DNA from 3 places in the Mumia zhuanghuii genome. Region 2 is predicted to be linked to each of the others. Evidence: predicted binding sites of a transcription regulator. Region 2 holds the regulator's gene; each other region holds the start of a gene.
The links. Region 2 encodes HrcA, which represses chaperone genes, less so after heat shock. Its sites were predicted from a motif close to TTGGCACTCGNNNNNNNCGAGTGCCAA; they were not measured.

Region 1 (10,271 bases), on a different contig from region 2:
CGCGGCGCTGGCGGTGAACGACCCGCCGTTGCATCGGGCGAGCCGCTTGAGCGATTCCATGGCGAGGTCCTGCCGCGGTTCGGCACACGCGTGCCGAACCGCCTGTGGACAACCCGCGGGTGCCTCGTACGGCTCACCGCTGAGTCAGCGGCGGCGCGGGGCGAAGGTCGTGTACGACCCGAGCGGCGCGGGCCGCAGGGCGTCCAGCGCCTCGAGGTCGTCCTCGGTCGGCTCCCACTCGGCGGCCTCGACGTTCGCCGCGACCTGCTCGGGCCGCGTGACGCCGGCGATGACGCTGGCGACCGCCGGCTGTGCGGCGAGACCACCGATCGCGACCTCGAGCATCGTGCGTCCGCGCTCGCGGGCGTACGCCTCCAGCGCCTCGATGCGGTCCCAGTCAGACCCGGCGAGTCGCGCCGTCTGCGTGCCCTCGGCGAGCCTCGTGCCTTCGGGGGCCGCCTCGCCGCGAGCGTACTTGCCGGTCAGCAGCCCGTACGCCAGCGGGAAGTACGGCAGGAGTCCGACCCCGAGCGCCTCGCAGGCCGGGACGAGCTCGGCCTCGGCCGAGCGGTTGTAGAGCGAGTACTCGTTCTGCGCCGACACGAACGCGGTCGTCCCGGACGTGCGCGCGGTCCAGTCGGCGTCGACGAGCTCCCACGCGGTGAGGTTCGAGCAGCCGGCGTAACGCACCTTGCCCTCGCGCACGAAGTCGTCCATCACGCTCAGCGTCTCCTCGACCGGAGTGACGTGGTCGGGCGTGTGGAGCTGGTAGAGGTCGACGTAGTCGGTGCCGAGGCGCGTCAGGCTCGCCTCCAGCGCCCGTCGCAGGTAGCGGCGTGACGCCCGGGCGCCCCAGTCAGGACCGTTGGCCCCGCCCATGTCCATGCCGCCCTTGGTCGCGAGCACGACGTCGCCGCGGCGTGCCCCGAGCGCGCGGCCGACCAGCACCTCGCTGGCACCTCGGCCGTACGTGTCGGCGGTGTCGAAGAGGGTCACCCCGGCGTCGATCGCCGCGTGCACGACCTCCTTCGTGCGGGCTTCGTCGACGCGTGACCCGAAGGCGTTGCACCCGATCCCGACCACTGACACCATCAGGCCGCTACGGCCGAGCGAACGTGTCCGCATTCAGTCACCCACCTCTCCGTCGGCGAGCTCCCGCAGGATGTCCAGGTGCCCGTTGTGGCGCGCGGTCTCCTCGATGAGGTGCGCGACGACCCAGCGTACGTTCGGGTGGAAGTCGCGTCGCGGCTTGGCCGTCGGGGCGTCGAGGTCGAGGTCGGCGAGGATCGCGTCGCACGCGGCGATCTGCTGACGGTAGCCGGTGATGATCTCGTCGATCGTGATCTGCGCGGCGATCTCGAACTCGCCGTCGGGGTGCTCCTCCGACCAGGGCGCCCGGTCCTCGCCGCCCGCGATGACGACCTCGACCCAGTAGTGCTCGTTCCACCGCAGATGGTTGAGCACGCCCGCGACCGACATCAGAGGCGAGGTCGCCAGCGGTGTGGCGTGCGCGAGGGCGTCGGGAAGGCCCTCGGCCTTGGCGAGCGCGCTCTCTCGCACGTAGCGCAGGAGTGTCAGCGCTGTCGTCCGATCGTCGGGCGCTGTCGGGACGTCTGTACGACTCATGGGTCCACCCTGGCACCATGGGGGAGTGAGCACTGCTGCGACCCGATCCGACGGTCCCCTCGTCCTGGGGATCGAGTCGTCCTGCGACGAGACCGGTGTCGGGATCGTCAGGGGCACCGAGCTGCTGGCCAACGCGGTCGCCTCCAGCGTCGAGGAGCACGTGCGCTTCGGCGGTGTCGTTCCCGAGGTGGCGAGCCGCGCCCACCTCGAGGCGTTCGTGCCGATGCTCGAGAAGGCGCAGGCCGACGCCGGCGTCTCGGTCGCCGACGTGGACGCGATCGCCGTGACGAGCGGACCCGGACTCACCGGGGCGTTGCTGGTCGGGATCGCCGCTGCCAAGGCACTCGCGATCGCGTACGACAAGCCGTTGTACGGCATCAACCACCTCGTCGCGCATGTCTGCGTCGACCGGCTCGAGCACGGCGAGCTGCCCGAGCCGACCGCCGCCCTGCTGGTCTCCGGAGGGCACACCAACCTGCTGCTCGTCGACGACGTCACGACCTCGGTGCGGATGCTCGGGCAGACCATCGACGACGCGGCAGGCGAAGCCTTCGACAAGGTCGCCCGCCTGCTCGGCCTCCCGTACCCCGGTGGTCCGCAGATCGACCGCGCGGCGCGCGAGGGCGATCCGAAGGCGATCGCGTTCCCGCGCGGGCTGACGTCCGGCCGGGACATGGACAAGCACCGGTACGACTTCTCGTTCTCGGGCCTCAAGAGCGCGGTGGCGCGCCACGTGGAGCACGAGGAGCGGATGGGGCGTCCGATCTCCGTCCCCGACGTGGCCGCTTCCTTCCAGGACGCGGTGTGCGACGTGCTGTCGGCCAAGACGGTGCGTGCCTGCCTCGACCACGGCGCGAAGCACCTCGTCCTCGGAGGCGGTGTCGCGGCCAACCAGCGGCTGCGCCACTACGTCCTCGAGCGGGCCGGCGAGGCCGGGATCGACGTCCGTATCCCCCCGCCGGTGCTGTGCACCGACAACGGCGCGATGGTCGCCGCGCTGGGCTCCGCGCTCGTCGCCAAGGGGGTCGCGCCCAGCTCGCTCGACCTGCCGGCGGACTCGTCGATGCCGGTCACGCAGATCGTCGCCTGACCCCTCTTCGCAGGTCATTACCCCTTCAACCAGGGAAAACAGGTGTGTTGCGGCTATTGCAACCCCTGGTTACCACGGCTACGTTACTGAGCCGTAACGTCGGTTCGCCGGCGTGGACAACGGGCTCCTGGAGGGGGAGTCCGGTGAGATCTGGAGGGGATCGATGTCCATTTCACGTCGCACAGTCGTGCGCAAACCACTGTCGCTCGTCGCATCCGGTGCACTCGTCGCCGGTGTGGCAGCGACCGTCACGACCTTGGGAGCGGGTGCCGCTCAGGCAGCCGATCTCAACCGTGACTTCACGTTCACCTGCAACGTCGTCGCCGCCGGGCTCCCGCTCGGCGACCACGCGGTCGGGGTCAACGCCAAGGTGTCCGTCCCCGATCAGGTGGCGCCCGGCGAAGTCATCCCCACCCGCAAGACGCAGATCACGCTCACGCTGCCAGAGACCCTGCGCAACGCGACCTATGGTCTGCTCGGGGCTCGGCAGGCGAGCGGCTACTCCAACGACTCGAGCATCACCGTCACCGCTGAGGGTGTGCCCGACGTCTTCACCTACCCCATCGCCAATCTGGCGGCCGACTGGACTCCGGTCCCGGCCGACGCGAGCACCCCGTGGAAGATCCCGACCGAGGGTGACGTCCCACCGATCACGGTCCCGAGCACCGAGGACTACCCGGACCTCGAGCTACCCACCGACGCCGTCATCCACATGCCGAAGGCGTTCAACGTGGTCGCCTCGCTCCGCAACGCGGCCGGCGAGCTGATCGGCGGTGAGGGCGCGGTCTCGATGAAGTGTGCGCTCAGCGGGACGGACGACCTCTTCGGCGTGATCCCGATCGTCGCTCCGGACCCGGTCAACACGCCGCCGACCGCCGGCGACGTCTCGGCTGAGACGGCGTACGGCACCCCGGTCGACGTCACGCTCGAGGGCGCCGACGCCGACGGTGACGCACTCACCTACACGTACGGCACCCCGGCGAACGGGTCGGTCAGCGGCTCGGGAGCCGACGTGACATACACCCCGGCCGACGGGTTCTCCGGCAGCGACTCGTTCACCTACACCGTCTCCGACGGCGAGGCCGAGGCGACGGGAACCGTCAGCGTGACAGTCGGCGAGAAGCCGAACGCCGCGCCGGTCGCGCTCGACGGATCGGCGACGACCGACGAGGACACGCCGGTCGACATCACGCTCGCGGCGAGCGATGCCGACGGTGACGACCTCTCGTACGCCTACACCCAGCCGGAGAACGGCGAGGTGACAGGTGACGGTCCGGCGGTGACGTACACGCCCGAGGACGGGTTCGTGGGCAACGACGCCTTCACGTTCACGGTGAACGACGGCAAGGGCGGCACCGACACGGCAACCGTGGCGATCACGGTCCGTGACGTGGCCGAGCCCAACACGCCCCCGACCGCCGAGGCCGTGAGTGCCTCGACGGACGAGGGCAAGGCGGTCGAGGTCACGCTCAAGGGTGCGGATGCCGATGGTGACGCACTCACCTACACCTACACCCAGCCGGCGAACGGCACGGTGAGCGGCTCGGGTGCGACCGTGACGTACACGCCGGACGACGGGTTCTTCGGCGAGGACGCCTTCTCTTACACCGTCTCCGACGGCACCGACACCGCGACCGCCGCGGTGACGGTCACGGTGAAGGAGGTCGAGGAGCCGCCAACGAACACGCCGCCCACGGCGGGTGACGTGTCGGCGACGACCGACGAGGGCAAGGCCGTCGAGGTCACGCTCAAGGGTGCGGACGCCGACGGGGACGCGCTGACGTACTCGTACACCGAGCCTGCCAACGGCACGGTCTCCGGGTCGGGCGCGACGGTCACGTACACGCCGGACGACGGGTTCTTCGGGACCGACAGCTTCGACTACACCGTGTCCGACGGTGAGGCCGAGGCGACGGGCACGGTGACCGTGACGGTGAAGGAGGTCGAGGAGCCGCCGACGAACACGCCGCCCACGGCGGGTGACGTGTCGGCGACGACCGATCAGGGCAAGGCGGTCGCGATCGCGCTGAAGGGTGCCGACGCCGACGGTGACCCGCTGGCGTACTCGTACACCCAGCCGGCAGGGGGCGCGGTGAGCGGCAGCGGCGCGACCGTGACGTACACACCCAAGGCCGGGTTCTCCGGCACCGACACGTTCACCTACACGGTGGACGACGGCAAGGGCGGCACGGCCACCGGCAAGGTGACCGTGACCGTCAAGAAGGCGTCGGAGCCCCCGGTCGACAAGTGCGGTCCGCAGCCCAACCCGCTGCGTGAGCCGTTCAAGTGGCTCAAGTGGCTCGCCTGCAAGCTGCTGCAGCACTTCCCGCGCTGACAGCCGCTCGATGACCGCCGGTGGCGGGGCACCGTGAGGGGTGCCCCGCCACCGGTGCGTCCGGGGCCGTACGCCAGGTGGCTCGATCGCGTCCGCGCTGCGACCGTGAAGAGATGGCGAGGCAGGAGCCGACGGCGTACGACAGCCGCACCGACCGCTCGTTCTTCGGGCACCCGCGGCCGCTCGCGACGCTGTTCGGCGTGGAGATGTGGGAGCGCTTCTCGTTCTATGGGATGCAGGGCATCCTCGCGATCTATCTCTACTACTCCGCGTCGAGGGGCGGGCTCGGCCTCGACGAGGGCGCGGCGACGAGCATCGTGGGCGCGTACGGCGGCATGGTCTACCTGTCGACGATCCTCGCCGCCTGGCTGGCCGACCGGCTCCTCGGTGAGGAGCGGGTGCTGTTCTTCAGCGCGATCGTCATCGTCGTCGGGCATCTGTCGCTCGCGGTGATCCCCGGCCTGGCCGGGGTCGGCGTCGGGCTCGTGTGCATCGCCCTCGGCAGCGGCGGCGTGAAGGCCAACGCCACGTCGATGGTCGGTTCGCTGTACGACGCGGGCGATCCGCGGCGCGACGGCGGCTTCTCGCTGTTCTACCTCGGGATCAACCTCGGCGCGTTCCTCGGGCCGCTGCTGACCGGACTCGCGCAGACCGAGCTCGGCTTCCACTACGGCTTCGGGCTCGCCGCGATCGGCATGACGATCGGCCTCGTCCAGTACGCGATGGGGCGTCACCGCATCCCCGCCGAGACGCGGGTCGCGTCAAACCCTCTCCCGCGCGCCCAGTACATGCGCTGGGTCGTCGTCGGTGCCTGCACCGTCGTGGTGATCGCTGGGGCTGCCCTGGCCGGGCTGCTCACGGCCGACAACCTGTCCGACGTCGTCGTCTGGGTGGTGCTGGCCTCGTCGGTCGCCTACTTCGCGGTGATCCTCTCCAGCCGCCGCATCACCTCGGTGGAGCGCTCGCGGGTGGTCGCGTTCATCCCGCTCTTCGTCACGAGCGCCGCGTTCTGGGCGCTCTACCAGCAGCAGTTCACGGTGGTCCCCATTTATGCGGACAAACAGCTCGACCGGGACATCCTCGGGTGGGAGATGCCTGTCTCCTGGGTCAACGCGATCAACCCCGTCTACATCATCGTGCTCGCCGGCGTCTTTGCCGCGCTGTGGACCAAGCTCGGCACCCGGCAGCCGTCGACGCCGTTGAAGTTCGCCGGGGGAGCGATCGTGATGGGCACCGGCTTCCTGCTGTTCCTGCCCTTCGCGAACGCCGCGCCGAGCTCGGTGCCGCTGACGTCGATGGTGGTGATCCTGCTCGTGTTCACCGTCGCCGAGCTGCTCATCTCCCCGGTCGGCCTGTCGGCGTCGACCAAGCTCGCCCCGCAGGCGTTCCAGACGCAGATGGTGGCGCTGTTCTTCCTCTCGGTCTCGCTCGGCAGTGCGTTGTCGGGGACGCTGGCGAAGCAGTACACGCGCCTGTTCGACGCGGGGCAGGAGGGCCGCTACTTCGGGATCCTCGGGGCGGTCGCGATCGCCATCGGGCTGGCGCTGGCGCTGATCAGCCCGTGGGTGCTCAAGCAGATGCGCGGGGTGCGCTGACCGGCTCGACGAGGAAGGCCCGACCCTCGCCCTGGACCCGGGTGAGGATCACGGTCGCGGTCACCGATCCGGTGAGCCTCAGGCGCTTCACCAGTACCTCGGGGACCACGGAGACGCCGCGCTTCTTGATGGTCAGCGTACCGACGTCGTGTGCCCGCAACGCGGCGCGCAGCTGCTTCTCGCGGTACGGCAGCTCCTCGAGGACGCGGAACGCGCGGGCGTACGGAGTCACGACAAGGGTCGCGCTGGAAACGTACGCGATGTGCGGGTCGACGAGCCAACCGCCGGTGAGTGCGGCGACCGCGGTGACGAGCCCGGCCCGGATCACCGCGTCGTCCGGCTCGTACCACCACTCGCCGGGCTCGCCCGCGGGCGTGTCCTCGGGGGCGTCCTCGTCGGTGAGCGTGGCCGTTCCTTGCGGGCCCAGCAGCGTCGGGTTCAGCACGGTCGCGCGCCGCCTGGCGCCGGCGAACGCCCGCCCCCACAGGCAGGCCTCCACGAGGTCGCCACGCTCGCTGACCCACTCCGCCTCGACACCGTCCGGGACGAGGTCGTGCGCGATCCCCGGGAGCACCTTGGCGACACCGTGCCCGGCCAGCAGCGACTCGACGAACGGCCAGGGCGGGGTGAACGCCTGCGGGTCGAACGTCCGCCCTCGGCCGTCGCGGCGCGCAGGGTCGACAAAGGCCACGTCGTACGAGGCGGTGTCGACCGTGGTCGCATCCACGAGCTCGACCGTCCCGCGCAGGCCGAGCACGGCGAGGTTCTTGCGGGCCATCGCCGCGCGGACCGGGTCGAGCTCGACGCCGTGCACGTGCAGTCCCGCCCGGGCGAAGGAGACCAGGTCGGCCCCGATGCCGCATCCGAGGTCGACCAGCGTGCGCGGGCCGAGCGTCTGCAGCCGGTCTGCCCGGTGGGCCGAGACGGCGGCGCGGGTGGCCTGCTCGAGGGCGTCCGGCGTGAAGTACATCGATGCCGCCTCCGCGCCGAGCTTGGACGCGGCACGTCGGCGCAGCGCGACCTGCCCGATCGCGGCGGCGACCAGCTCGGGAGGATGCCCGGCTGCTCGCAGCCGTGTCCCGAGGGTGAGGTCGTCGACGCGCCCGTACGACTCGGCCGCCTCGTGGAGCACCCGCTGCCCCTGCGCGCCGAGGAGCAGTTCGAACGTCGCGAGCTCCATTGCCCCAGTCTGGCAGCGGCACTGATTGGCACTCTGCTTGACCGAGTGCTAGCCCCGTCCTACGGTGGGGGTTAGCACTCTCGTATCCTGGGTGCTAACGGTGCAGCGGCGCACGATCCCCGCGACGGCGTGCGTGCAAGCACCGCGCAGGACCACATTCCCAGTCATGTCGTACGGGTGAACAACCGCGTACGGGGTCACACCGAAAGGGGAGGTCGACAAGTGTCGGTCACCATCAAGCCGCTCGAGGACCGTATCGTCGTCAAGATTCTCGAGGCGGAGCAGACCACCGCATCTGGTCTGGTCATCCCGGACACCGCCAAGGAGAAGCCCACTGAGGGCAAGGTCCTGGCTGTCGGTCCGGGCCGCTTCAACGAGGACGGCGACGAGCGCATCCCCGTCGACGTCAAGGTCGACGACGTCGTCGTCTTCAGCAAGTACGGCGGCACCGAGGTCAAGTACGACGGCCAGGAGTTTCTGATCCTGTCGGCGCGTGACGTCCTCGCGGTCATCGAGAAGTAACGACCTCGCTCGCCCCGGCGGCCTCGCGCTGTTGGGGCGGGCCTGCTCGTCCGCCGCACACGGGCCCGGCTCCGGGCCCGACACACACCAGAAGGATCCCTATGCCCAAGATTCTTGAGTTCGACGAGAATGCTCGTCGGTCGCTCGAGCGTGGCGTCGACATCCTGGCCGACACCGTCAAGGTGACGCTCGGTCCGAAGGGCCGCTACGTCGTGCTCGACTCGAAGTGGGGCGCGCCGACGATCACCAACGACGGTGTCACCGTCGCGCGTGAGGTCGAGCTCGACGACCCCTTCGAGAACCTCGGCGCCCAGCTCGCCAAGGAAGTCGCCACCAAGACCAACGACATCGCCGGCGACGGCACCACCACGGCGACCGTGCTCGCCCAGGCGATGGTCCACGAGGGCCTGCGCGCCGTGGCCGCCGGCACCAACCCGATGGCGCTCAAGCGCGGTATCGACAAGGCCGTCGAGGCCGTCTCGGAGAAGCTCCTCGAGCTCGCCCGCGACGTCGACGACAAGCAGGACATGGCGCACGTCGCCAACATCTCCGCGCGTGACGCCCACATCGGCGGGCTCATCGCGGACGCCTTCGACAAGGTCGGCAAGGACGGTGTCATCACCGTCGAGGAGTCCAACACCATGGGCACCGACCTCGAGTTCACCGAGGGCATGCAGTTCGACAAGGGCTACCTTTCGCCCTACATGGTGACCGACACCGAGCGCATGGAGGCCGTCCTTGACGAGCCCTACATCCTCGTCAACCAGGGCAAGATCTCGGCCATCGCCGACCTCCTGCCGCTGCTGGAGAAGGTCGTCCAGGCGGGCAAGGCGCTGCTGATCATCGCCGAGGACGTCGACGGCGAGGCGCTCTCGACCCTGGTCGTCAACAAGATCCGCGGCACGTTCACCTCGGTTGCCGTCAAGGCTCCGGCCTTCGGTGACCGCCGCAAGGCGATGCTGCAGGACATCGCGGTCCTCACGGGTGCGCAGGTCGTCACCCCGGACCTCGGCCTCAAGCTCGACCAGATCGGGCTCGAGGACCTCGGCACCGCCCGTCGCGTCGTCATCACCAAGGACGCCACGACGATCATCGACGGCGCTGGCAAGGACGACGAGGTCGCGGCGCGCGTCAACCAGATCAAGGCCGAGATCGAGTCGACCGACTCCGACTGGGATCGCGAGAAGCTCCAGGAGCGCCTCGCGAAGCTCGCCGGCGGCGTCTGCGTCATCCAGGTGGGTGCCGCGACCGAGGTCGAGCTCAAGGAGAAGAAGCACCGCATCGAGGACGCGGTCTCCGCGACCCGTGCGGCGATCGAGGAGGGCATCGTCGCCGGCGGCGGCTCGGCTCTCGTCACCGCCGTGTCGGTCCTCGAGGGCGACCTCGGTCTGACGGGCGACGAGGCCGTCGGCGTGTCGATCGTCCGCAAGTCGGCCGTCGAGCCGCTGCGCTGGATCGCCGAGAACGGCGGCGAGAACGGCTACGTCGTGGTCGCCAAGGTCCGCGAGAGCGGCCAGGGCTACAACGCGGCGACCGGCGAGTACGGCGACCTGGTGGCCCAGGGCGTCCTCGACCCGGTCAAGGTCACCCGCTCGGCGCTGGCCAACGCCGGGTCGATCGCGGCGATGCTCCTGACGACCGAGACCCTGGTCGTCGAGAAGCCCGCCGACGACGAGCACGGCACAGGCGCTCACTCGCACTGACGTCGTTCGCGCCGCCAGCTGCGGCACGAGTCACTGGACGGCCCGCCCCTCTCCCGGGGCGGGCCGTCCGTCGTTCTGGCGCGTCGGTTCTGGCGTGTCGCGGGCGGACGTGGGACGGTATGTCCTGGCGCAGCTCGGGCGCCGTCCTGGCCCTCGGACCCGTCTCACCCCTGCCCGACCTGGAGGACGACCCCCGATGCTCCCCAGCCACCTCGCCGGC
Region 2 (10,271 bases):
GTCGCCTACATCCTCGCGGACTCTGGCAGCCGCATCGTGTTCGCCGAGGATGCGACGCAGCTGGCCAAGCTCCAGGAGAAGCGCAGCGAGCTCCCCGACGTCATCAAGGTCGTGCTGTTCGACGGTGACGGTGACGGTGACTGGGTGCTGTCGCTCGGCGAGGTCGAGGAGCTCGGGGCCAAGCTCTTGGCCGAGCAGCCGACCGTCGTCGCTGACCGCGTTGCTGCCATCGACTCCGAGCACCTCGCCACCCTGATCTACACCTCCGGCACGACGGGTCGTCCGAAGGGCGTCCGGCTGACGCACGACTCGTGGACGTACGAGGGCGCAGCTGTTGCCGCGGGTGGATACCTGAACATCGACGACCTCCAGTACCTCTGGCTGCCGATGGCGCACTCCTTCGGCAAGGTCCTGCTCTCGACCCAGCTGCGCGTGGGCTTCGCGACCGCGATCGACGGACGCATCCCCAAGATCGTCGACAACCTGGCCGTCGTGAAGCCGACGTTCATGGGCGCGGCGCCGCGCATCTTCGAGAAGGCCTACGGCCGCATCGTCGGCATGATGGAGGAGGAGGGCGGCGTCAAGCTCAAGCTCTTCACCTGGGCCACCAAGGTCGCCGCGCAGGTCAAGCAGCTCGAGCGCGAGGGCAAGCCTGTCCCGGCGGGCCTCAACCTCCAGCACAAGATCGGCGACAAGCTCGTCCTCTCCAAGGTGCGCGAGCGCTTCGGCGGACGCATCCGCTTCTTCATCTCCGGTGCCTCGGCGCTGTCCCAGGAGGTCGCGGAGTGGTTCGAGGCTGCCGGCATCCTCATCCTCGAGGGCTACGGGCTGACCGAGAGCGCCGCGGGTTCGTTCGTCAACCACCCAGACCATTACAAGCTCGGCACGGTCGGACTGCCGATGCCCGGCACCGAGGTCAAGATCGCCGACGACGGCGAGATCCTCATCAAGGGTCCGGGTGTCATGCAGGGCTACCACAACCTCGAGAGCGAGTCGGCGTCCGCGATCATCGACGGCGGCTGGTTGGCGACCGGTGACATCGGTGAGATCGACGCCGACGGGTTCCTGAAGATCACCGATCGCAAGAAGGACCTCTTCAAGACGTCGGGCGGCAAGTACGTCGCACCGTCGTACGTCGAGGGCATCTTTAAGGGCGTCTGCCCGCTGGCGAGCCAGATGGTCGTCTACGGCAACAACCGCAACTTCGTCTCGGCGCTGATCACGATCGATCCCGACGCCGCGACGCTGTTCGCCGACAACCACGGGCTCGCGGGCAAGTCTTACGCGGAGGTCGTCTCGTCGCCGCAGATGCAGACGGCGATCGAGGGCTACGTCGACCAGCTGAACTCCAAGCTCAACCGCTGGGAGACGGTGAAGAAGTGGGTCGTGCTCGACCACGACCTGACCGTCGAGGAGGGCGAGCTGACGCCGAGCCTCAAGCTCAAGCGCAAGTACGTCGAGGACAAGTTCAAGGACACCCTCGACGGCTTCTACGCCGACGCCTGATCCGAGCGCGTCCGGAGGGGTCGTACCGCAAGGCGGTGCGGCCCTTCCGTCGTTCTACGGCAGGAGGCGGCGTACGACGACGTCGGCGAGGAGGCGACCCTGCAGCGTCAGGACGAGCCGGCCGGCGTCCGCGAGCGGTGCGGCCTGGACGAGTTCCTCGGAGACCAGCGCCGGTACGGCCGCCCGCCCGGCGTCGTCCAACCTCTCGATCGGCATGCCGTCGCGCAGGCGTGACTCCAGCAGAACCTGCTCCACCCGTCGCGTCTCGGCATCGAGGATCTCGCGTCCGTGCCCGGGAGAGACGCCGTCAGCGAGCCGCTTCGCGTACGCCGCGGGGTGCTTGACGTTCCACCAGCGGGTGCCGGCGACGTGGCTGTGCGCCCCGGGACCGAAGCCCCACCAGTCTGCGCCCGTCCAGTAGAGCTCGTTGTGGCAGCATCGGGCCGCCTCGTCGCGCGCCCAGTTGGACAGCTCGTACCAGCCGAGCCCGGCGCAGCCGAGCCGCTGGTCGGCCGCCGCGTACATGTCGGCCATCAGGTCGTCGTCCGGCGCGGCGATCTCCCCGCGTGCCACTCGCCGAGCGAGCGCCGTGCCCTCCTCGACGATCAGCGCGTACGCACTCACGTGGTCCGGATCGAGCGCGAGCGCCGTGTCGAGCGAGCGCTCCCAGTCCGCGAGCGACTCGCCTGGCGTGCCGTAGATGAGGTCGACGCTGACCTGTGCGAACCCGGCCTCGCGGGCCCACCGGACGACGTCGGGCATCCGTGCCGGGTCGTGGGTGCGGTCGAGGGTGGCGAGGACGTGCGGGACCGCGGACTGCATCCCGTACGAGATCCGGGTGAAGCCGCGCGAGCGCAGCGTCGCGAGCGACTCCGGCGTCACGCTGTCGGGATTGGCCTCGGTCGTGGCCTCGTAGCCGTCGGCGAGCCCGAACGTCTTGTCGAGGCCCTCGAGGATGCGGCCCAGGTCGTCGGACGAGAGCAGTGTGGGCGTCCCGCCGCCGACGAACACCGTCTCCACCCGGGGGAGCGGGCGGTCGGCGCGCTCCAGGACCCGCGCCGCGAGGTCGATCTCGGCCAGCACGGTGTCGGCGTACGAGTCGTGTGAGGCGCCAGGCCCGAGCTCGGACGACGTGTACGTGTTGAAGTCGCAGTAGCCGCAGCGGGTCACGCAGAACGGGACGTGCACGTACGCCGCGAACGGCGCCGCTCCGAGCGCCTGCAGCGAGGAGGAGGGGAGGGCGCCGTCGGTGGGGACAGCTTCACCCTCAGGCAACGTCGACGGCATGCGTCCAGTGTCTCAGGGCGCCGCCAACGACCCTTGCGGCCGGAGCTGCTGCGGCCTATAGTGCTAGTCAAGTAGCACATTAGGAGTATCCGATGATCGAGTTCCACCTGGACTCCCGCTCGGGGGTCTCGGCCTACCTTCAGCTCGTGCAGCAGGTGCGCCGCGCCCTGCGGCTCGGCCTGCTCGCCGAGGGCGACCAGCTCCCGACCGTGAAGGACGTCGCCCACCAGCTGGCGATCAACCCCAACACCGTCCTGAAGGCCTACCGCGACCTCGAGCGCGACGGCCTCGTCGCGCCGCGGCCCGGTGTCGGCACCTTCGTCACCCGGACCCTCACCGACAACACGCTCGCGGCGCACGGACCCCTCCGTACGGACCTGCAGCGCTGGCTCGCCAAGGCCCGCCGTGCCGGCCTCGACGACGAGAGCATCGAGGCGCTGTTCACGACCACCTTTCGCGCCGCCTCCGAGGAGGACATCGCATGACCACCGCACTGAGGACGCATGAGCTCGGCAAGAGATACGGCCGAAATCGGCAATGGGCCCTGAAGGACTGCACCCTCGAGCTCCCGACCGGTCGCGTGGTCGGTCTGGTCGGCCCGAACGGTGCCGGCAAGAGCACGCTCCTCGGTCTGGCGGCCGGGATGCTGGTGCCCACCGCAGGGCGGGTCGAGGTCCTGGGGGAGGACCCGTCGTCGGGTGCCGACCATCTCGCGCGCGTCGGCTACGTGAGTCAGGACACTCCGACCTACCGGGGGATGAGTATCGCCGATCACCTTCGCCTCGGCGCGAAGCTCAACCCGCGATGGGACCACGGGCTGGTCCACGAGCGGATCGCCCGGCTCAGTCTCGACGCCCGGCGCCGTACCGGCACGCTGTCGGGCGGCCAGCGTGCCCAGATCGCGCTCACGTTGGCGATCGGCAAGCGACCGGAGCTGCTGATCTTGGACGAGCCGGTCGCCGCTCTCGACCCGCTGGCCCGTCGCGAGTTCATGCAGGACCTCATGGAGGCGGTCGCCGAGCACGACCTCACGGTCGTGCTCTCGTCGCACCTCGTCTCCGACCTCGAACGTGCCTGCGACTTCCTGGTGGTGCTCGTGGACTCGGAGGTCCGGGTCGCCGGCGACCTCGACGACCTGCTCGCCTCGCACCGCCGCATGACCGGGGCTCGGCGCCCATCCGACGCGGCGCCTGCCGGACATCACGTGGTGACGGCGAGCCACACCGAGCGGCAGAGCACGTTCGTGGTCCGCACAGACGGGCCGCTGATCGACCCGTCATGGGACGCGACCCCGTTGGGGCTCGAAGATCTCGTTCTCGCCTATCTGCGCAATGACGCCTCGTACAAGCGCCCGCGCCCGACCGTGGAGGTAGTCCGATGATCTGGCTGACCTGGCGCCAGATGCGCCCCCAGGCCGTGCCGACGGCGCTCGGCGTCGCCCTGCTGCTCGCCGCGCTCGCGGCCACCGGCCCGAGTCTGGGCGACGCGGCCGAGAGCAGCTCGTTCCTGGACGGAGTGACCTCCGACGGACTCAAGGTCACGCTCTACTACGCAGGCATCGCGGCGGCGTACGCGCTGCCAGCCGTGGTCGGCGCCTTCTGGGGTGCGCCGATGGTCGCGCGCGAGCTCGAGACGCGGACCCACCGGCTCGCGTGGAGCCAGTCGGTCACCCGTACGCGCTGGCTGGCCACGAAGCTCGGCCTCACCGCGCTAGTCACCGCTGCCGTCGCCGGTGTGCTCGCGTGGGGTGTGACCTGGTGGGCCGGTCCCATCGACCGCGCGGTCACCGCCGGAGATCGGACGGACGTGTTCGCCGTCGCCCGGATCGAGCCGGCGCTGTTCGGGGCGCGGGGGAGCGTACCGATCGGCTACGCGCTGCTGGCGCTCGCGATCGGTGTGCTCGCCGGCCTCGTGATCCGGCGGACCGTCCCGGCGATGGCGGTGACCCTCGTGCTGATCGTCGCCGCCCAGGTGCTGGTCCCCGCGGTGCTGCGTGCCCACCTGGCCGAACCTGAGACCACTGCGACCTCCATCACCGACGAGAACCTCGTCGGGCTGTTGGTCGGTGGGGCCGAGGGGCCTGGTGACGAGATCACCAGCGTGGAGGAGATCCAGGTCAGCACCGAAGGGACGGGTGAGTGGGAGCTCTCCAACGTCACGGTCGACGCCGACGGAACGACGCTGGCGACCCTGCCGAAGTGGGTCGTCGACTGCGGCGGGCCGCCGCCGGGTGAGAGCGCCAAGGCGGGCGCTCGGGAGGCGTGCTTCGAACGGCTCACGGCCGACGGCTACCAACAGCAGGTCACGTCGTACCCGTCCAGCGCCTTCTGGACGCTGCAGTGGCGCGAGACGGCGCTGCTCCTCGTGCTGGCGCTCGGCCTCGGTGGGTTGTGCTTCTGGCGGGTCCGAGGGGACGTGCCGTAGAGGTTTCGACAGGCTCAAGGTTTCGACAGGCTCAAGGTTTCGACAGGCTCAAGGTTTCGACAGGCTCAACCAGCGGTGGGTTGCGTGACGAAGTCGATGAGCTCCTCGACCCGACCGAGCAGCGCAGGCTCGAGGTCGGCGTAAGAGGAGACCGTACCGAGGATCCGCTTCCAGGCGTGCGCGATGTCGGCCTGGTTGCGGTGCGGCCAGCCCAGCGCCTGGCAGATGCCGTGCTTCCACGACATCGTCCGCGGGATCATCGGCCACTTCGCCAGCCCGAGGCGGTCCGGCTTCACGGACTGCCAGATGTCGACGTAGGGGTGGCCGACGACCAGCACGTGCTCCTTGTACGGGCCGCGCAGCACCGAGGCGGCGATCCGTGACTCCTTCGACCCGGGGACGAGGTGGTCCACGAGCACGCCGAGGCGGCGCCCGTGCCCCGGCTTGAACTGCGCGACCACCGACGGGAGGTCGTCGACGCCTTCGAGGTACTCGACGGCGACACCCTCGATCCGCAGGTCGTCCCCCCACACCTTCTCGACGAGCTCGGCGTCGTGTCGCCCCTCGACATAGATCCGGCTTGCCCGGGCGATCCGGGCCTTCGCGTCGTGGACGGCGACGGACCCCGAGGCGGTGTGGGTGGGGCGGGCGGGGGCGGCGGCACGGACGGGCGCCTTGAGGATCACGGGCTTGCCCTCCAGCAGGAAGCCCGGGCCGAGAGGGAACGTACGGCGCTTGCCGCGGCGGTCCTCGAGCTCGACCGTGCCGAGGTCGCGGTCGGTACGGGTGACCGCGCCGCAGAAGTCGGTCTGGACCTCCTCGAGCACCATCCCGACCTCCGCCTCCCGCTCGGTGGAGCGTCCGCGCTTGGGGACGCGCCAGTCGCCGGAGAGGACGTCGGAGCCGTAGCGGTCGTGAGTCACGAGGAGCACGGTAGTCGAGGCGGCGGGTCCACCAGGGCGGCACACGCCGCCGGGGCGCCACGCGCGGCTGGCCTTGCTGGCTAGACTGGCACTCACGGCACACGAGTGCCAGACGTGCGAGAAGGGACGAGGCGGTGGAGGTCGTGCTCGACGAACGCAAGCTCGCGGTCCTGCGCGCCATCGTCGAGGACTACGTGGCGACGCGGGAGCCTGTGGGCTCCAAGACGCTGGTCGACCGGCATCAGCTCGGGGTCTCGCCGGCGACCGTCCGCAACGACATGGCGGTGCTCGAGGAGCAGGGCTTCATCGCCCAGCCCCACACCAGCGCAGGTCGCATCCCGACCGACAAGGGCTATCGGCTCTTCGTGGACCGGCTCGCCTCCGTACGACGCCTGAGCATCCCTGAGCGGCGGGCGATCGAGTCCTTCCTCGACGGGGCCGTCGACGTGGACGACGTGGTGCAGCGCAGCGTGAGGCTCCTGTCGCAGCTCACCCACCAGGTCGCTCTCGTGCAGTACCCGACGCTCACCCGCTCCACGGTGCGTCATGTCGAGCTCGTCCCGATGGACCGCGGCCGCATCCTCCTCGTGCTGATCACGAGCTCGGGCCGCGTCGACCAGCGCATCATCGAGCTGCCCGAGGAGCCCGGCGAGCATCTGCTCGGCGAGCTGCGCGGCAAGCTCATCGCGGCCGCCGTCGGCCAGCGGCTGCCCGACGCGTCAGCGACCGTCGCCGACCTCATCACGGCCTTCCGACCCGAGGAGCGGCCGATCGTGACCGCTGTCGTCGCGACGATGACGCGCGCCTTCTCCGACGAGCGCTCCGACGAGCGGGTCGCGGTCGGCGGTGCCGCCAACCTCGCGCGCTTCGGGGCCGACTTCGACACCTCGATCAAGCCGGTGCTCGAGGCGCTCGAGGAGCACGTGGTGCTGCTCAAGCTCCTCGGCGAGGCCACCTCTCCGAGCATGCTCACCGTACGGATCGGCGCCGAGGTGCCGTACGAGGAGCTGTCGGCGACCTCGGTCGTCGCGACGGCGTACGGCAGCACCGACGAGCCGCTGGCCACCCTCGGCGTCGTCGGACCCACCCGCATGGACTATCCGGGCACGATGGCGGCCGTGCGTGCCGTCGCCCGGTACGTCGGCCAGACCCTCAGCGATTGAGAACAGACAAGGACGCATGAGCCAGGACTACTACGGGACCCTCGGTGTGAATCGCGATGCGACACCCGAGGAGATCAAGAAGGCATACCGCAAGCTCGCACGCAGCCTGCACCCCGACGTCAACCCCGACCCGGAGGCACAGGAGCGGTTCAAGACGGTCACCGTCGCGTACGAGGTGCTGTCCGACCCCGAGAAGCGTGCCTTCTACGACCGCGGCGGCGACCCGCTCGGCAGCGCGGGTGGCGGCGGCGGCTTCGGCGCGGGGTTCTCGTTCAGCGACATCATGGACGCGTTCTTCGGCCAGCAGACCCAGCGCGGTCCGCGCGGCCGGACGCGTCGCGGCAACGACGCGCTGATCCGCATCGCGGTGCCGTTGGCCGACGCCGCCTTCGGCACCACCCGCGAGCTCAAGGTCGACACGGCCGTCGTGTGCGGCACGTGCCACGGCAACGGTTCGGCCGACGGCGCGGATCCGGTCACCTGCCAGACCTGTCAGGGCCACGGAGAGGTGCAGCACGTGCAGCGCTCCTTCCTCGGCGACATCCGTACGGCGCGCCCGTGCCCGACCTGCGGGGGCTTCGGCTCGGTCATCGTCAACCCGTGCGAGGAGTGCTCCGGCGACGGCCGGGTGCGCGCGCGCCGCACGCTCACCATCAAGGTGCCCCCGGGCGTCGACTCCGGGACGCGCATCCAGCTCACCGGCGAGGGCGAGGTCGGCCCGGGCGGTGGGCCCGCCGCCGACCTGTACGTCGAGATCGAGGTCGAGCCGCACCAGGTGTTCACCCGCTCCGACGACGACCTCTACTGCGACGTACGGGTGCCGATGACCGCGGCGGCGCTCGGCACGCAGATCGACCTGCCGACGCTCGAGGCTGACGCCGACGTCGAGGGCGCGGAGCCCACGATCGGCTTCGACATCGCGGCGGGCACCCAGTCCGGCGAAACGGTGACGATCCGGGGCCGCGGGGTTCCGCACCTACGCGGTGTCGGGCGTGGCGACCTCAAGGTCCGCATGGTCGTCGAGACGCCCACCAAGCTCGATGAGGCACAGCGAGACCTCCTCACGAAGCTAGCCGTCGAGCGTGGCGAGGAGCGGGTCGAGGCGGAGTTCGCTGCACCCCATCGCGGCAGTGTCTTCGGCCGGATCCGGGACGCGTTCCGCTGAGGCCAGGAGGATTCGTGGTCGCACGGGGGCCGGTGGCCCGCATACCATGGTCGAGTCCCGACCGAGCGAAGGAGAACTGCCCCCGACGGGGGTGCCGATGAGTACGCCTGAACCCTTGCAGCACACCGTCACGATCCCGGCGAGCATCCCGATGGTGGCGCTGCTCGGCCCCGCCGACGAGTTCCTCCGCCTGATCGAGTCCAGCTTCGACGCCGACGTCCACGTCCGTGGCAACCAGGTCTCCATCCGCGCAACGGCGGCCGAGTCCGCGCTGGTCGAGCGGTTGCTCGATGAGCTGGTGACGATGATCCGGACCGGTCAGGGCCTGACGACCGAGACGATCGAGCGCAGCATCGCGATCCTGCGGACCGAGACTGAGGAGCGTCCCGCCGACGTCCTCAGCCTCAACATCCTGTCCAATCGCGGCCGGACGATCCGTCCCAAGACGCTCAACCAGAAGCGGTATGTCGACGCGATCGACAAGCAGACGATCGTCTTCGGCATCGGGCCCGCCGGCACCGGCAAGACGTACCTCGCGATGGCCAAGGCCGTGCAGGCGCTCCAGTCCAAGGACGTCACGCGGATCATCCTCACGCGCCCTGCGGTGGAGGCCGGCGAGAACCTCGGCTTCTTGCCGGGCACGCTCAGCGAGAAGATCGATCCCTACCTGCGCCCGCTGTACGACGCGCTGCACGACATGCTCGACCCCGAGACAATCCCCAAGCTGCTCGCGGCCGGGACGATCGAGGTCGCGCCGCTGGCCTACATGCGTGGAAGGGCTCAGCCGGTTGACCGCGCTGTGCTGACGCCGACGGGCTGGCAGCGAATCGGCAAGCTGCAGGTCGGCGATCTCGTTATCGGACGGGACGGTCGACCGACGCCCGTTCTCGGTGTCTACCCGCAGGGTGAGCGTGACGTCTATCGCGTCACCGCCCAGGACGGGGCGTCGACGCTGGCGTGCGGCGAGCATCTGTGGACCGTCCGCACGGCGTCGGACCGTCGGCGAGGGCGCAGCCGCACGCTCCAGACACGCGAGATGATCGGCAAGGAGCGGGCGCTGCACGCTCGCCGATACGAGATTCCGATGGTCGACCCGGTCGAGATGGAGCCGAAGGACATCCCGATCGACCCGTACGCACTGGGGCTGCTGCTCGGCGACGGCTGCCTCACGACCAAGACGACCCCGACGTTCACGACCGCCGATCCAGAGCTGGCCGACGCGCTCGAGGGACTGCTTCCCGCGATCCAGGTCGCCCGCCGTGGCTCCGACTACGACTACGTGCTCCGACACACCGAAGGTGGACGCGGCGGCCTTCGCATCGCGAACCCCGTCACCGTGGCCGTCAGGGATCTCGCGCTCGTGCACAAGACCTCACCCGCCACGTTCGTGCCTGTCGCGTACCTCTACAACTCGCGTGAGGTCCGGCTCGGTGTCCTGCAGGGCCTGCTCGACAGCGACGGCGGGACGGTCACACAGGACGGCCGGACCTGCCGGATCCAGTACACGACGACGTCGCCACGGCTTCGCGACGACGTGACCTTCCTCGTACGTTCGCTCGGCGGAGTCGTATACGTGCATACGCGTCAGGCGAACGGTCGCAAGCCCGGGCTCGCGAGGGGACGTGAGGTTGCCTATCGGCACGACGCCTACACGCTCGACATCCGGCTTCCGGAGGGTGTCACGCCGTTCCGCCTCGCGCGCAAGGCAGACGCGTACGCGGCAACCGGTGGTGGTCGGCCGATGCGGTTCATCGACTCGATCGAGCCCGCCGGTCGTGCGGAGACCGTGTGCATCGCGGTCGG
Region 3 (10,271 bases), 690 kb from region 2:
GCGTTCACAGCATGGCAGCGAGTCCGAGCCGCCGACAGCCCCGACGCGTACGTGCGACGCATGATCGTCAACGAGGTGCGCGACGGGTGGCGCCGGCGCTGGCGCCACGTGGAGCGGTCGGTGCCGGACGTGCCCGAGCGAGCCAGCGGCGGACACGATGACGCGGTCGCAACCTCCGACATCGTGTGGCGCTGTCTGCAACGGCTCCCCGCCAAGCAGCGCGCCGTCGTCGTTCTCCGCTACTTCGAGGACCTGAGCGAGCGCGAGGTCGCCGCTGTCCTCAAGATCCCACCGGGCACGGTCAAGAGCCGGACGAGCGCGGCGATGCGGATGCTGCGCACCGAGCTCGCCGCGCGCGGCCACGGCCTCGACCCAGATCCCGACCAAGGCGACACCCCGCGATCCACGATCGACCTCGGCAGGAGCCCGGCATGAACCTCGAGACCCTCGTCCGCGACTCCGTCGCCGACCACACCTCTGGCCCCGTACCGGAGCCTGACATGGTGGCGCTCACGCGTCGCCACCTTGCACGTTCTCGACCGCGGGCCGGCATGCTCGTCCCCGCCGTGGCCTTGGCCGCCGCCGGGGCCATCGCCGTCGGCAGCATCCTCGTCCGACCGCTGATCGCCGACGACCAGGCGCCGCTGGCCGTACAGCCGACCGACGGCCTCCACGTCTATCTCGCCGCAGCCACGCAGGTGGCGATGGACGGCACCCTGCACACGCGCACCCACGGCGGCCCCAAAGGCATGGCAGTGGCCACCCCCGAGGGAGTCGTCTATCTGGGCGACGACCGCCGGCCGTACCTGATGACGCCAGAGGGAGAGGAGACGCCGATCGGCGACCTGGTCAGCGACGATCCCGACTGGTCCCCGAGCCTGGCCGCGGACGTGGCGTCGTCGACGGTCGCCTGGACGAGCCGAGCCGACGGTCGTACGACCGTCCACGTGTACGACCTCGTCGACGGCAAGGAGCAGCGGCGACGTATCCCGCTCCAGAAGTCCGACACCGACACACCTGCGAGCGACGGGGTCATCCACGGTGTCGCGACCGGGATCGTGGTGATCGCGATGCGGTCGGACGCCGGCACCGAGTACCGGATCTGGAACACGATGACCGACGCCGGGTTCTTCGAACCCGAGGTGACCGGCGACCTGATGGTCTCGGGTGTCGCCGGCCGAACGATCCTGACCTACGGGCCGGGCGAGCTCGGCCGAGGTGGACCAGGTGGCGGTCTCGACGGTTGGGCGGTCGTACGCCTGGAGGGCGAGCACGACGGTGAGCAGCAGTACCTCTCCCCTGACGGGCGGCTGAGGCTGATCGCCGGGAACTCGGTGCACCAGGACGGTCGCCCCGGCGATCCCGTCGTCGTGGAGGACGTCGCGACGAAGCAGCGCACCGAGCTTCGGATCGAGGAGGATCGGCGCGACATTCCCCAAGTCTCCTTCGACACCGACGGGAGTCCGATGGTGCTCACGAAGCTAGAGGGGCGGAAGGGCTGGACCTTGTACGACTGCGAGGTCCCCGAGGAGGGCGAGGAGTCGTTGCCGTGCCACGTGCAGGCAACCGAGATCCGCCAGGCGTCCTTCCCCGGAGAGGACACCTTCTGAGGACCACGTGACGCGACGGCGCCCCGCCGGTCCGAGGACCGACGGGGCGCCGCGTGGTGCTGAGCCGAGCTCAGACGGTGGGTTCTGAGATCAGAAGCCCATGCCGCCCATGTCGCCCATGTCGCCGCCCGGCATGGCCGGAGCGTTCTTCTCGGGCTTGTCGGCGACGACGGCCTCGGTGGTGAGGAAGAGCGCCGCGATCGAGGCTGCGTTCTGCAGCGCCGAGCGGGTCACCTTGGCCGGGTCGAGGATGCCTGCAGCGATGAGGTCGACGTACTCGCCGGTCGCGGCGTTGAGGCCGTGACCCAGGGGAAGCCCCTGAACCTTCTCCGCCACGACGCCGCCCTCGAGGCCGGCGTTCACGGCGATCTGCTTGAGCGGAGCGGTCGAGGCCGACTTGACGATGGCCGCGCCGGTCGCCTCGTCACCCTCGAGCTCGAGCTTCTCGAACGCCGCAGCGGTGGCCTGGACGAGTGCCACGCCGCCACCGGCGACGATGCCCTCCTCGACGGCCGCCTTCGCGTTGCGCACGGCATCCTCGATGCGGTGCTTGCGCTCCTTGAGCTCGACCTCGGTGGCCGCGCCGACCTTGATGACCGCAACACCGCCGGCGAGCTTCGCCAGGCGCTCCTGCAGCTTCTCGCGGTCGTAGTCAGAGTCGGAGTTCTCGATCTCGGCACGGATCTGGTTGACCCGTCCGGTGATCTGGTCCTCCGAGCCGCCACCGTCGACGATGGTGGTCTCGTCCTTGGTGACGACGACCTTGCGCGCGGTGCCGAGCAGCGAGATGTCGGCGTTCTCGAGCTTGAGACCGACCTCCTCGCTGATGACCTCGCCACCGGTGAGGATCGCGATGTCGGTCAGCATGGCCTTGCGGCGGTCACCGAAGCCCGGAGCCTTGACGGCAACGGACTTGAAGGTGCCCTTGACCTTGTTGACGATCAGGGTGGCCAGCGCCTCGCCCTCGATGTCCTCGGCGATGATCAGCAGGGGCTTGCCCGACTGCATGACCTTCTCGAGGACGGGGACGAGATCCTTGACCGAGGTGATCTTGGAGTTCGCGATGAGGATGTACGGGTCGTCCAGCACCGCCTCCATGCGCTCAGGATCGGTGTAGAAGTACTGCGAGATGTAGCCCTTGTCGAAGCGCATGCCCTCGGTGAGCTCGAGCTCGAGCCCGAAGGTGTTGCTCTCCTCGACGGTGATGACGCCTTCCTTGCCGACCTTGTCCATCGCCTCGGCGATGATCTCGCCGACGATGGGGTCAGCAGCGGAGATCGCGGCCGTCGAAGCGATCTGCTCCTTGGTCTCGATGTCCTTGGCCATCGAGAGCAGCTGGGCGGAGACGGCCTCGACGGCCTTCTCGATGCCACGCTTGAGCGCGATCGGGTTGGCGCCGGCCGCGACGTTGCGCAGGCCCTCGCGCACGAGCGCCTGAGCGAGCACCGTGGCGGTGGTGGTGCCGTCGCCCGCGACGTCGTCAGTTTTCTTGGCGACCTCCTTGACGAGCTCGGCGCCGATCTTCTCGTAGGGATCCTCGAGCTCGATCTCCTTGGCGATGCTCACACCATCGTTGGTGATGGTCGGAGCGCCCCACTTCTTCTCGAGGACGACGTTGCGGCCCTTGGGGCCGAGGGTCACCTTCACCGCGTCGGCGAGGACGTTCATCCCTCGCTCGAGGCCGCGGCGGGCTTCCTCGTTGAATGCAATGGTCTTAGGCATATCTCCCGCGATTCCTCCGCGTAGAGGTGGATGGTTCAGGGCGATGCCCGCGACGGACGGCCCGCGTCCGCGGCGATCCCTTCTCGCCGTGACCTTCGAACCTCATCGACCTGTCCCGTTCGTACGTTGGCACTCGTACGAGACGAGTGCTAACGCCCTTTCTAGCACTCGGGCCCAGCGAGTGCAAAGACTGGGGCACGCGATGAGTTCCCCAGGGACGGCCGGTCCCCCCTTCCGATCCCGACCGAAGGACCTGCCCATGGCGACCTCGCTCTACCACTCCACGGCCTCGCTCGACGGCTTCATCACGGGCCCCGACGAGGAGATCGGCTTCCTCGTCGAGCCCGCGATGGGCGACAACGCCCTCGTCGACGCGCTCACGGCCCGCCCGTACGGCGGTGCGTGGGAGGGGCCGATCGTCGTGCACACCCACGACCCGGACGAGCCTCCCGCCGAAGGGATCGTCTTCGTCACCGGCACGGTCGAGGACGCCTACGCGGTCGCGGCGGAGGCGGCCGGCGACAAGTACGTGGTCGTGCTCGGTGCGGTCACCGCGAGGCGTCTTCTGGAGGCGGGCCTGCTGGACGAGGTGATGCTGCACGTCGTGCCCCGGTTCGTCGGCGCCGGCACCCCGGTCCTCGACGCCCCCGAAGGTCTCCCGGTGAGGCTGGACTGGATCAGCCGCTCGACGTCCGGCGAGATCCAGAACCTCTGGGCGCGCGTCATCGGCTGACGCGCGCGGCGAGCTCGCCGGCCACCACCTCGAGGTCACTCAGCACGGTTCGGACCGCTGCACGCTCGGCACGGTCGGGTCGCGCCAGCGCGAAGACGTGCCTGCCCGCTCGCACACCGTCGAGCCCGAGCAGCCGGACGTCCCGCGGCTGTGCCGCCGTCGCCCACAGGCGCGGGAGGAGCGCGATCCCCTGCCCCGACGCGACGAACGCCGCGACGACGTGGTTGTCGAGGAACCGCTGGACGACCTGGGGCGCCTGTCCGTCGACGGCGAGCATCGGGAGGAGCAGGTCGAACGGGTGCCCCTCCGGCACGCCGATCCACGGCTCGCCGGCGAGGTCCTCGGGGCGCACCCGCTCCTGCGTCGCGAGCCGGTGGCCCTCCGCGACGGCGACGTCGAGCGGCTCACGCAGGAGCGGCGTGACGTGCAGGCCCGTCGTACGGGCGTCGGGCACCGCCACGACGGAGTGGCCGATGACGACGTCGTGGTCGGCGGTCGCCGCCGCGAGGTCGTGCTCGGCGAGGTCGAGGTCGCTGAGCCGTACGGTGACGCCAGGCGCGTGGGCGGCCAGACGAGGGACGAGCGGCGCGAGCAGCATCTCGGCGCCGCTCGGGAACGCCGCCACGGCGACCTCGCCGCGCACGTCACCACGGAACTCCTCGAACCGTGCCCGGGTCCGTGCCACCACCTGCGCGATCTCGACGGCTCCCTCCGCCAGGAGGTGGCCCGCCTCGGTGAGCCGTACGCCGCGGCCGTCGCGCTCGACGAGCACCGCCCCCAGCTCGCGCTCGAGCGCCTTGAGGGCCTGGGAGATCGCCGACGGCGTCCGGTACGTCGCGGCGGCGACCGCCGTGATGCTCCCGCGCTCGGCGAGCTCGCGCAGAACCGCGAGCTTGTCGACGTCGAGTCCGTCTCCATTCATTGAAGCAACGCTACAAGGTGACAAGAGAAATAGTCGCTTGTGCTACATCCAAGAAGGCCCGCACGCTGGGACGCGTGACCTCCCGTGACCGTTCCCTCGCCGTGCTCGTCGCGGTCACCTGGGGGCTGAACTTCCTCGCCATCCACGCCTCGCTCGAGCACTTCCCGCCGATGTTCTGCGTAGCGCTGCGGTTCGGCCTGATGGCGATCCCGACGATCCTGCTCGTCCCGCGGCCGGACGTGGAGCTGCGCTGGCTGATCGGGTACGGGGCAGGGTTCGGGATCGCGCAGTTCGTCTTCCTCTACGCCGGGATGAACGCCGGCATGCCTGCCGGGCTCGCCTCGCTGGTCCTCCAGGCGTCCGCCCCGTTCACCGTCGTCCTCGCCGGCGTCCTGCTCCGCGAGCGCCTGAGCGGCCGTCAGGTCCTCGGGATCCTCCTCGCGATCGCCGGGCTCGCCGGAGTCGCGTGGCACCGGTCGCAGACGGCGGCGCTCCTCCCCGTCGTACTGACCCTGCTCGGCGCCCTCGGATGGGCCTTCGGCAACCTCGCGAACCGGCAGGCCCGTCCGTCGAACCCGTTGCACCTAACCCTCTGGATGTCGGTCGTCCCGCCGATCCCGATGCTCGCCCTGGCACTGCTCGTCGAGGGCCCCGGGCGCGTCGGCACCTCGATCACGACCGCGTTCACCGCCGAGGCGCTCCCAGCAGTCCTCGGTATCGCCTACACGATCGTGATCGGCACGGTCGTCGGCTCGGGGCTGTGGACGATGCTGATGACCCGCTATCCGTCGAGCACGGTCGCGCCGTTCTCGATGCTCGTCCCGGTGGTCGGCATGAGCACGAGCGCCGTCGTCCTCGGGGAACGCCTCCACCCGTTCGAGCTGGCCTCGGGGGCGGTCGTCATCGCCGGTGTCCTTCTCGGGTCGACCCGGCGCAAGACGACGACAAGCGATCAAGCCGGGACGACTTCGCGCGCCTCGCGACCCTTGGGGCCGTCCGAGATCTCGAAGACCACGGCCTGACCGTCCTCGAGGGTCTGGGGTCAGCAGCCGCCGGCGACCGCCGGGATGATCGAGACCTGCTGGCCGGCCGGGACCGAGGTCTCGAGGCCCTCGGCGAAGCGCACGTCCTCGGTGCCGACGTACACGTTCACGAACCGCCGGATCGCGCCGGTCTCGTCGACCACGCGCGCCTTGATCCCCGGGAAGGAGGCCTCGAGCGAGTCGATGACGGCGGCGACGGTCTCGCCGTCGACGTTCACCTCGGAGTCACCCTTGGTGTAGGTGCGCAGGATCGTCGGGATGCGGACGGAGACGCTCATGGGTGTCCTCTCGGATCAGACGAGGTTGGCGGCGGTGAACGCCGTGTAGGTCGGGTCGATGGTCGCGGCCGGGCCGACCCGGTCCGCGATGGCATCGAGGGTCTTGAGCCCGTCGCCGGTGTTGAAGACGACCGTCTCCGCCTCCGGGTCGAGCTGCCCGCTCGCGAGGAGCTTCTTGAGCGTCGCGATCGTGACGCCGCCGGCGGTCTCCGCGAAGATGCCCTCCGTACGGGCGAGGAGCTGGATGCCGTCGCGCACCTCGTCGTCGGAGACGTCCTCGACCGCACCGCCCGTACGGCGGCAGGTGTCGAGCACGTACGGACCGTCGGCGGGGTTGCCGATCGCGAGCGACTTGGCGATCGTGTCCGGCTTGACCGGGCGGACGACGTCGTGGCCCTCGCGGAACGCCTGTGCGACGGGCGAGCAGCCGGTGGCCTGGGCGCCGAAGATCTTGTAGGGCGTCGCGTCGACGAGACCGAGCTTGCCGAGCTCGGTGAAACCCTTGTCGACCTTGGTGAGCTGCGAGCCGGACGCGACCGGGATGACGACCTGCTCCGGGATGCGCCACCCGAGCTGCTCGGCGGTCTCGTACGCCAGCGTCTTGGAGCCCTCGGCGTAGTAGGGCCGGACGTTGACGTTGACGAACGCCCACCCGTCCTCCTCGCCGGCGATCTCGCTGGCGAGCTTGTTGACGTCGTCGTAGTTGCCGCGGACGGCGACCAGCGTGCCGCCGTACACCGCGGTCGTGAGGATCTTGGGCCGCTCGAGGTTCTCCGGGATGAAGACGACGCTCTTGATGCCGGCGCGGGCGGCGGCCGCGGCGACGGCGTTGGCGAGGTTGCCCGTCGAGGGGCACGCGAGGACCTTCAGGCCGAGCTCGCGAGCCGCTGACAGTGCGACGGCGACGACGCGGTCCTTGAAGGAGTGCGTCGGGTTGCCCGAGTCGTCCTTGATCCACAGCGTCTTGATGCCGAGCTCGCGGGCCAGGTTGTCGGCCTTCACGAGGCGGGTGAAGCCGGGATCGGTGTTGGGGATCGCGGCGATGTCGGCCGGCACCGGCAGCAGCGGCTGGTAGCGCCAGATGCTCTTGGGCCCCGCCTCGATCTGCTCGCGGGTGATCGCCGGGAAGTCGTACGCCACCTCGAGCGGGCCGAAACACTCGAGACAGGCGTAGTGGGGACCGAGCTCCTGGTGGGCGCCGCACGCGCGGCACACCAGGCCGGTCGCGTTGCCGAAGGCGCCCTCGCGAGGCTGTCCTGAGCCCGTCGAAGGGCCGGTCGTACGGTCAGGGTTTTGCAGCGTGCTCGCGCTCACGAGGCCTCCTCGTCATCTTCCCTGCACGCGACTTTCGCCACAGGACGGACTTGGCACCATGCCTGGCGGCGGCCTCGCGGGATCGCGAGTTCACGTCAGCTGGTTGCCGGGGCTTCGTCGGGCCGTGTCCCTCCGCCCCTCGTGATGAGCTGCGTTCAGCCTACGTGTCCGTCTCACATACCGTCCACTCATTCCACCATGTGGACAGCCCTGGCCCCGCACCTCAGCGGACCCCGCGCAGCCTCTCGCGCAGCGCCTCCACGCGCTCGTCGTCCCAGTCGGCCTGCGGCAGCATCGCTCGCCAGGCGTCCAGCGGCTGCGTCCCGTACAGGTGACCGTTGCCCTCGTCGAAATCGTTGCCGCCCGCCATATCGAGCGCGAGCGCGAAGAACGTGCCCGTGGGCCACCACCGCAGGTACGGGGAGACCGCGGGGTCGCGACGCTCCTGCATCCAGTCCGGCTCGCCCCACGCCAGCGACGGCTCCCACCAGACGATCGGGTCGTCCGCGTTCTGCAGGTACGTGACGCGCGGCGAGGCGCCGTCGAGGTCGCTGATGCGGTTCGCGAAGCGGATCGTGCCGCCGTCGCCGACCACCGGCGCGACCTGCCGCGAGCCGCGGACGCGCTCACGCTCGGCCGTCCGACGAAGCTCGGTGAAGGCGGGCGACCCCACCCACAGGGCGCGGTCGACCTGCGCCGTCATCGCGTCGAGGTCCGCGAAGGCACCCTGCCCTCCGTACGCGCCGAGGCTCTCGCCGGTGACCACCAGCAGCGGACGCTCGGCCTCCGGGACCGCGGCGAGCCGCTCACGCACGGCGTCGAGCATCGCGCGCGCGGTGACGATCGCGGCGTCCTGCTCCATGAGGTAGGCGATCGGGCTCGGCAGGTGGGAGTACTGGATGCCGACCACTGCGGAGTCGCCGTCGTAGAAGTACTCGAGCGGCACGAACAGCTGCTCGTTCATCCAGCCGGTGCCCGTCGGGACGTTCACGACGACCACGCTCCGCGTCCAGGCGTCCGTACGGTCCATCTCCTCCAGCAGCACGTCGACGCGCTCGTCGACGCTGTCGGCGGTGCCGCGCCCGACGTACAGCCGGATCGGCTCGGCCGCCGGCTCCCCCGTCAGCTCGGTGATGCGCTCGGCCGACGGCCGCCGTCCGAGGAACGTACGGCCCTGGTCGCCGAGCCCGTCCCACGCGACGTCGGAGCCGGGACCGGACGTCACGTACGAGGTCTGCGGCGGGTCGGGGTCGAACGGGGTGAGCACGGTGTCCGACAAGGACATCGAGCTGTTGAGCCCGTCGATCGTGCGCTGATAGGCCCACGTGTTGAGCGCCGCGATCACCACCACCGCCGTCAGCACCGTCGCGAGGACCGACGCGACCACCGGGCCGAGGAACCGACGCCCCCGCCGCGCGAGCACGTTGCGGACCGCGCGGAGCGCCAGCGCCACGCCGACGACCACGAGCAGCACCAGCGCCGCCACGAGCGGCACTCCTAGCAGCGGCCACCCGGGCTCGTCGACGCCCAGACGCTCGTACGTCCACGCCTGACGGTCGAGGCTCTCGCCGTACGTCAGGACGACGACCACGGCGGCGAGCGCGGGGAGCCACAGGCGCATGTGCCGGCTGCGCAGCACGACGACCGCTCCGGGGCGCACCCGCGCGAGGACCGTGCGGACCACCAGGCCGATCAGCGCACCCAGCCCGTAGCCGATCGCGGTCAGGAGGCCGCTGAGCACCCCTTGCAGCACCCACGTCCGCGGGAGCAGCGACGGCTGAAGAGAGAACCAGAAGAACGCCGCCGCGAGCAGGAGACCGGCCGGGCTGCGTCGCAAGACCCAGGACGCGACCGCGCGGGCCGCCCGCTCAGCAGCCGAGCGCATCGGCGAGCCGCTCGAGCCAGCCGGCAAGCTCCTCGGGACCGTGGACGACGAGGTCGGCGCGCGGCATGAGCGCACGTTGCTCGTCGGAGGCGACGGCGATGAGCATGACCTCGGCCGCGCCGTGAGCCCGCATGCTCTTCAGCGCCGCGTACGCAGGGAGGTCGCCCAGGTCGTCGCCGGCGTACACGATCGTCCGCGTGCCGGTCTCGGTGACGAGGGCCCTCAGCGCCGCGCCCTTGTCGACGGACGAGTCGCGGACCTCAACGACGTAGCGACCGTGCTCGGCCGACAACCCGTGGAGGCGGGCGAGCTCGGCGAGCGGCTCGGCCAGCAGGTCCTGCGCCGATGCGGGGTCGGCGAGGCCACGCGTGTGGACCACGACGGCCCGACCTTTGTCCTCGAGCCGAGCCTCTTCGATGCCCAGGCGTGCGAGCAGCGCCGGGATCTCGGCGCGGACGAGCGCGACGGCCTCCGGCGGTGGGGGTACGGAGGACTCGCGCGTCTCGGCGTCCCAGCGCTCGGCGCCGTACTGACCGAGGATCGTCATCCGCGACAGTCCCTCGCGGTCGGCGAACCCGCCCAGCCGCAGCGCCGTCTCGACCGGCCGTCCGGTGACGACGGCGATCTTGCCGACGCACGGACCGATCCGTTCCAGCGCGTCGACGGACCGGGCGCTCGCGTGCGCGTGCTCCGGGTCGTCGACGATCGGGGCGAGCGTGCCGTCGAAGTCGAACGCGAGCATCGCCTGCTCGGGATCGGCCAGC

Region 1: the regulator HrcA is predicted to act here: its motif matches at 7,852-7,878, upstream of groES (co-chaperone GroES).
Region 3: the regulator HrcA is predicted to act here: its motif matches at 3,459-3,485, upstream of groL (chaperonin GroEL).

The regions. Positions count from the first base shown of each region.
Region 1 covers NZ_JBHUFT010000002.1:527,835-538,105, forward strand. Annotated here, with positions in the region: partial or broken gene ACFSDF_RS05700 (hypothetical protein) at 1-60, opposite strand, end outside; gene ACFSDF_RS05705 (aldo/keto reductase) at 145-1,125, opposite strand; gene ACFSDF_RS05710 (DinB family protein) at 1,126-1,626, opposite strand; gene tsaD (tRNA (adenosine(37)-N6)-threonylcarbamoyltransferase complex transferase subunit TsaD) at 1,652-2,716, shown strand; gene ACFSDF_RS05720 (Ig-like domain-containing protein) at 2,904-5,051, shown strand; gene ACFSDF_RS05725 (peptide MFS transporter) at 5,165-6,646, shown strand; gene ACFSDF_RS05730 (class I SAM-dependent methyltransferase) at 6,621-7,826, opposite strand; gene groES (co-chaperone GroES) at 8,049-8,348, shown strand; gene groL (chaperonin GroEL) at 8,450-10,051, shown strand; gene ACFSDF_RS05745 (sigma-70 family RNA polymerase sigma factor) at 10,248-10,271, shown strand, end outside.
Region 2 covers NZ_JBHUFT010000008.1:727,224-737,494, forward strand. Annotated here, with positions in the region: gene ACFSDF_RS11885 (AMP-dependent synthetase/ligase) at 1-1,506, shown strand, start outside; gene hemW (radical SAM family heme chaperone HemW) at 1,561-2,793, opposite strand; gene ACFSDF_RS11895 (GntR family transcriptional regulator) at 2,886-3,278, shown strand; gene ACFSDF_RS11900 (ABC transporter ATP-binding protein) at 3,275-4,174, shown strand; gene ACFSDF_RS11905 (ABC-2 transporter permease) at 4,171-5,217, shown strand; gene ACFSDF_RS11910 (DUF3097 domain-containing protein) at 5,283-6,149, opposite strand; gene hrcA (heat-inducible transcriptional repressor HrcA) at 6,284-7,303, shown strand; gene dnaJ (molecular chaperone DnaJ) at 7,320-8,468, shown strand; partial or broken gene ACFSDF_RS11925 (PhoH family protein) at 8,566-9,246, shown strand; partial or broken gene ACFSDF_RS11930 (LAGLIDADG family homing endonuclease) at 9,571-10,059, shown strand; partial or broken gene ACFSDF_RS11935 (PhoH family protein) at 10,144-10,271, shown strand, end outside.
Region 3 covers NZ_JBHUFT010000008.1:41,875-52,145, reverse strand. Annotated here, with positions in the region: gene ACFSDF_RS08545 (SigE family RNA polymerase sigma factor) at 1-435, shown strand, start outside; gene ACFSDF_RS08540 (hypothetical protein) at 432-1,610, shown strand; gene groL (chaperonin GroEL) at 1,701-3,332, opposite strand; gene ACFSDF_RS08530 (dihydrofolate reductase family protein) at 3,592-4,065, shown strand; gene ACFSDF_RS08525 (LysR family transcriptional regulator) at 4,055-4,987, opposite strand; gene ACFSDF_RS08520 (EamA family transporter) at 5,062-6,009, shown strand; gene ACFSDF_RS08515 (MoaD/ThiS family protein) at 6,030-6,308, opposite strand; gene thrC (threonine synthase) at 6,324-7,607, opposite strand; SAM riboswitch class I at 7,632-7,773, opposite strand; gene ACFSDF_RS08505 (alpha/beta-hydrolase family protein) at 7,846-9,507, opposite strand; gene otsB (trehalose-phosphatase) at 9,491-10,271, opposite strand, start outside.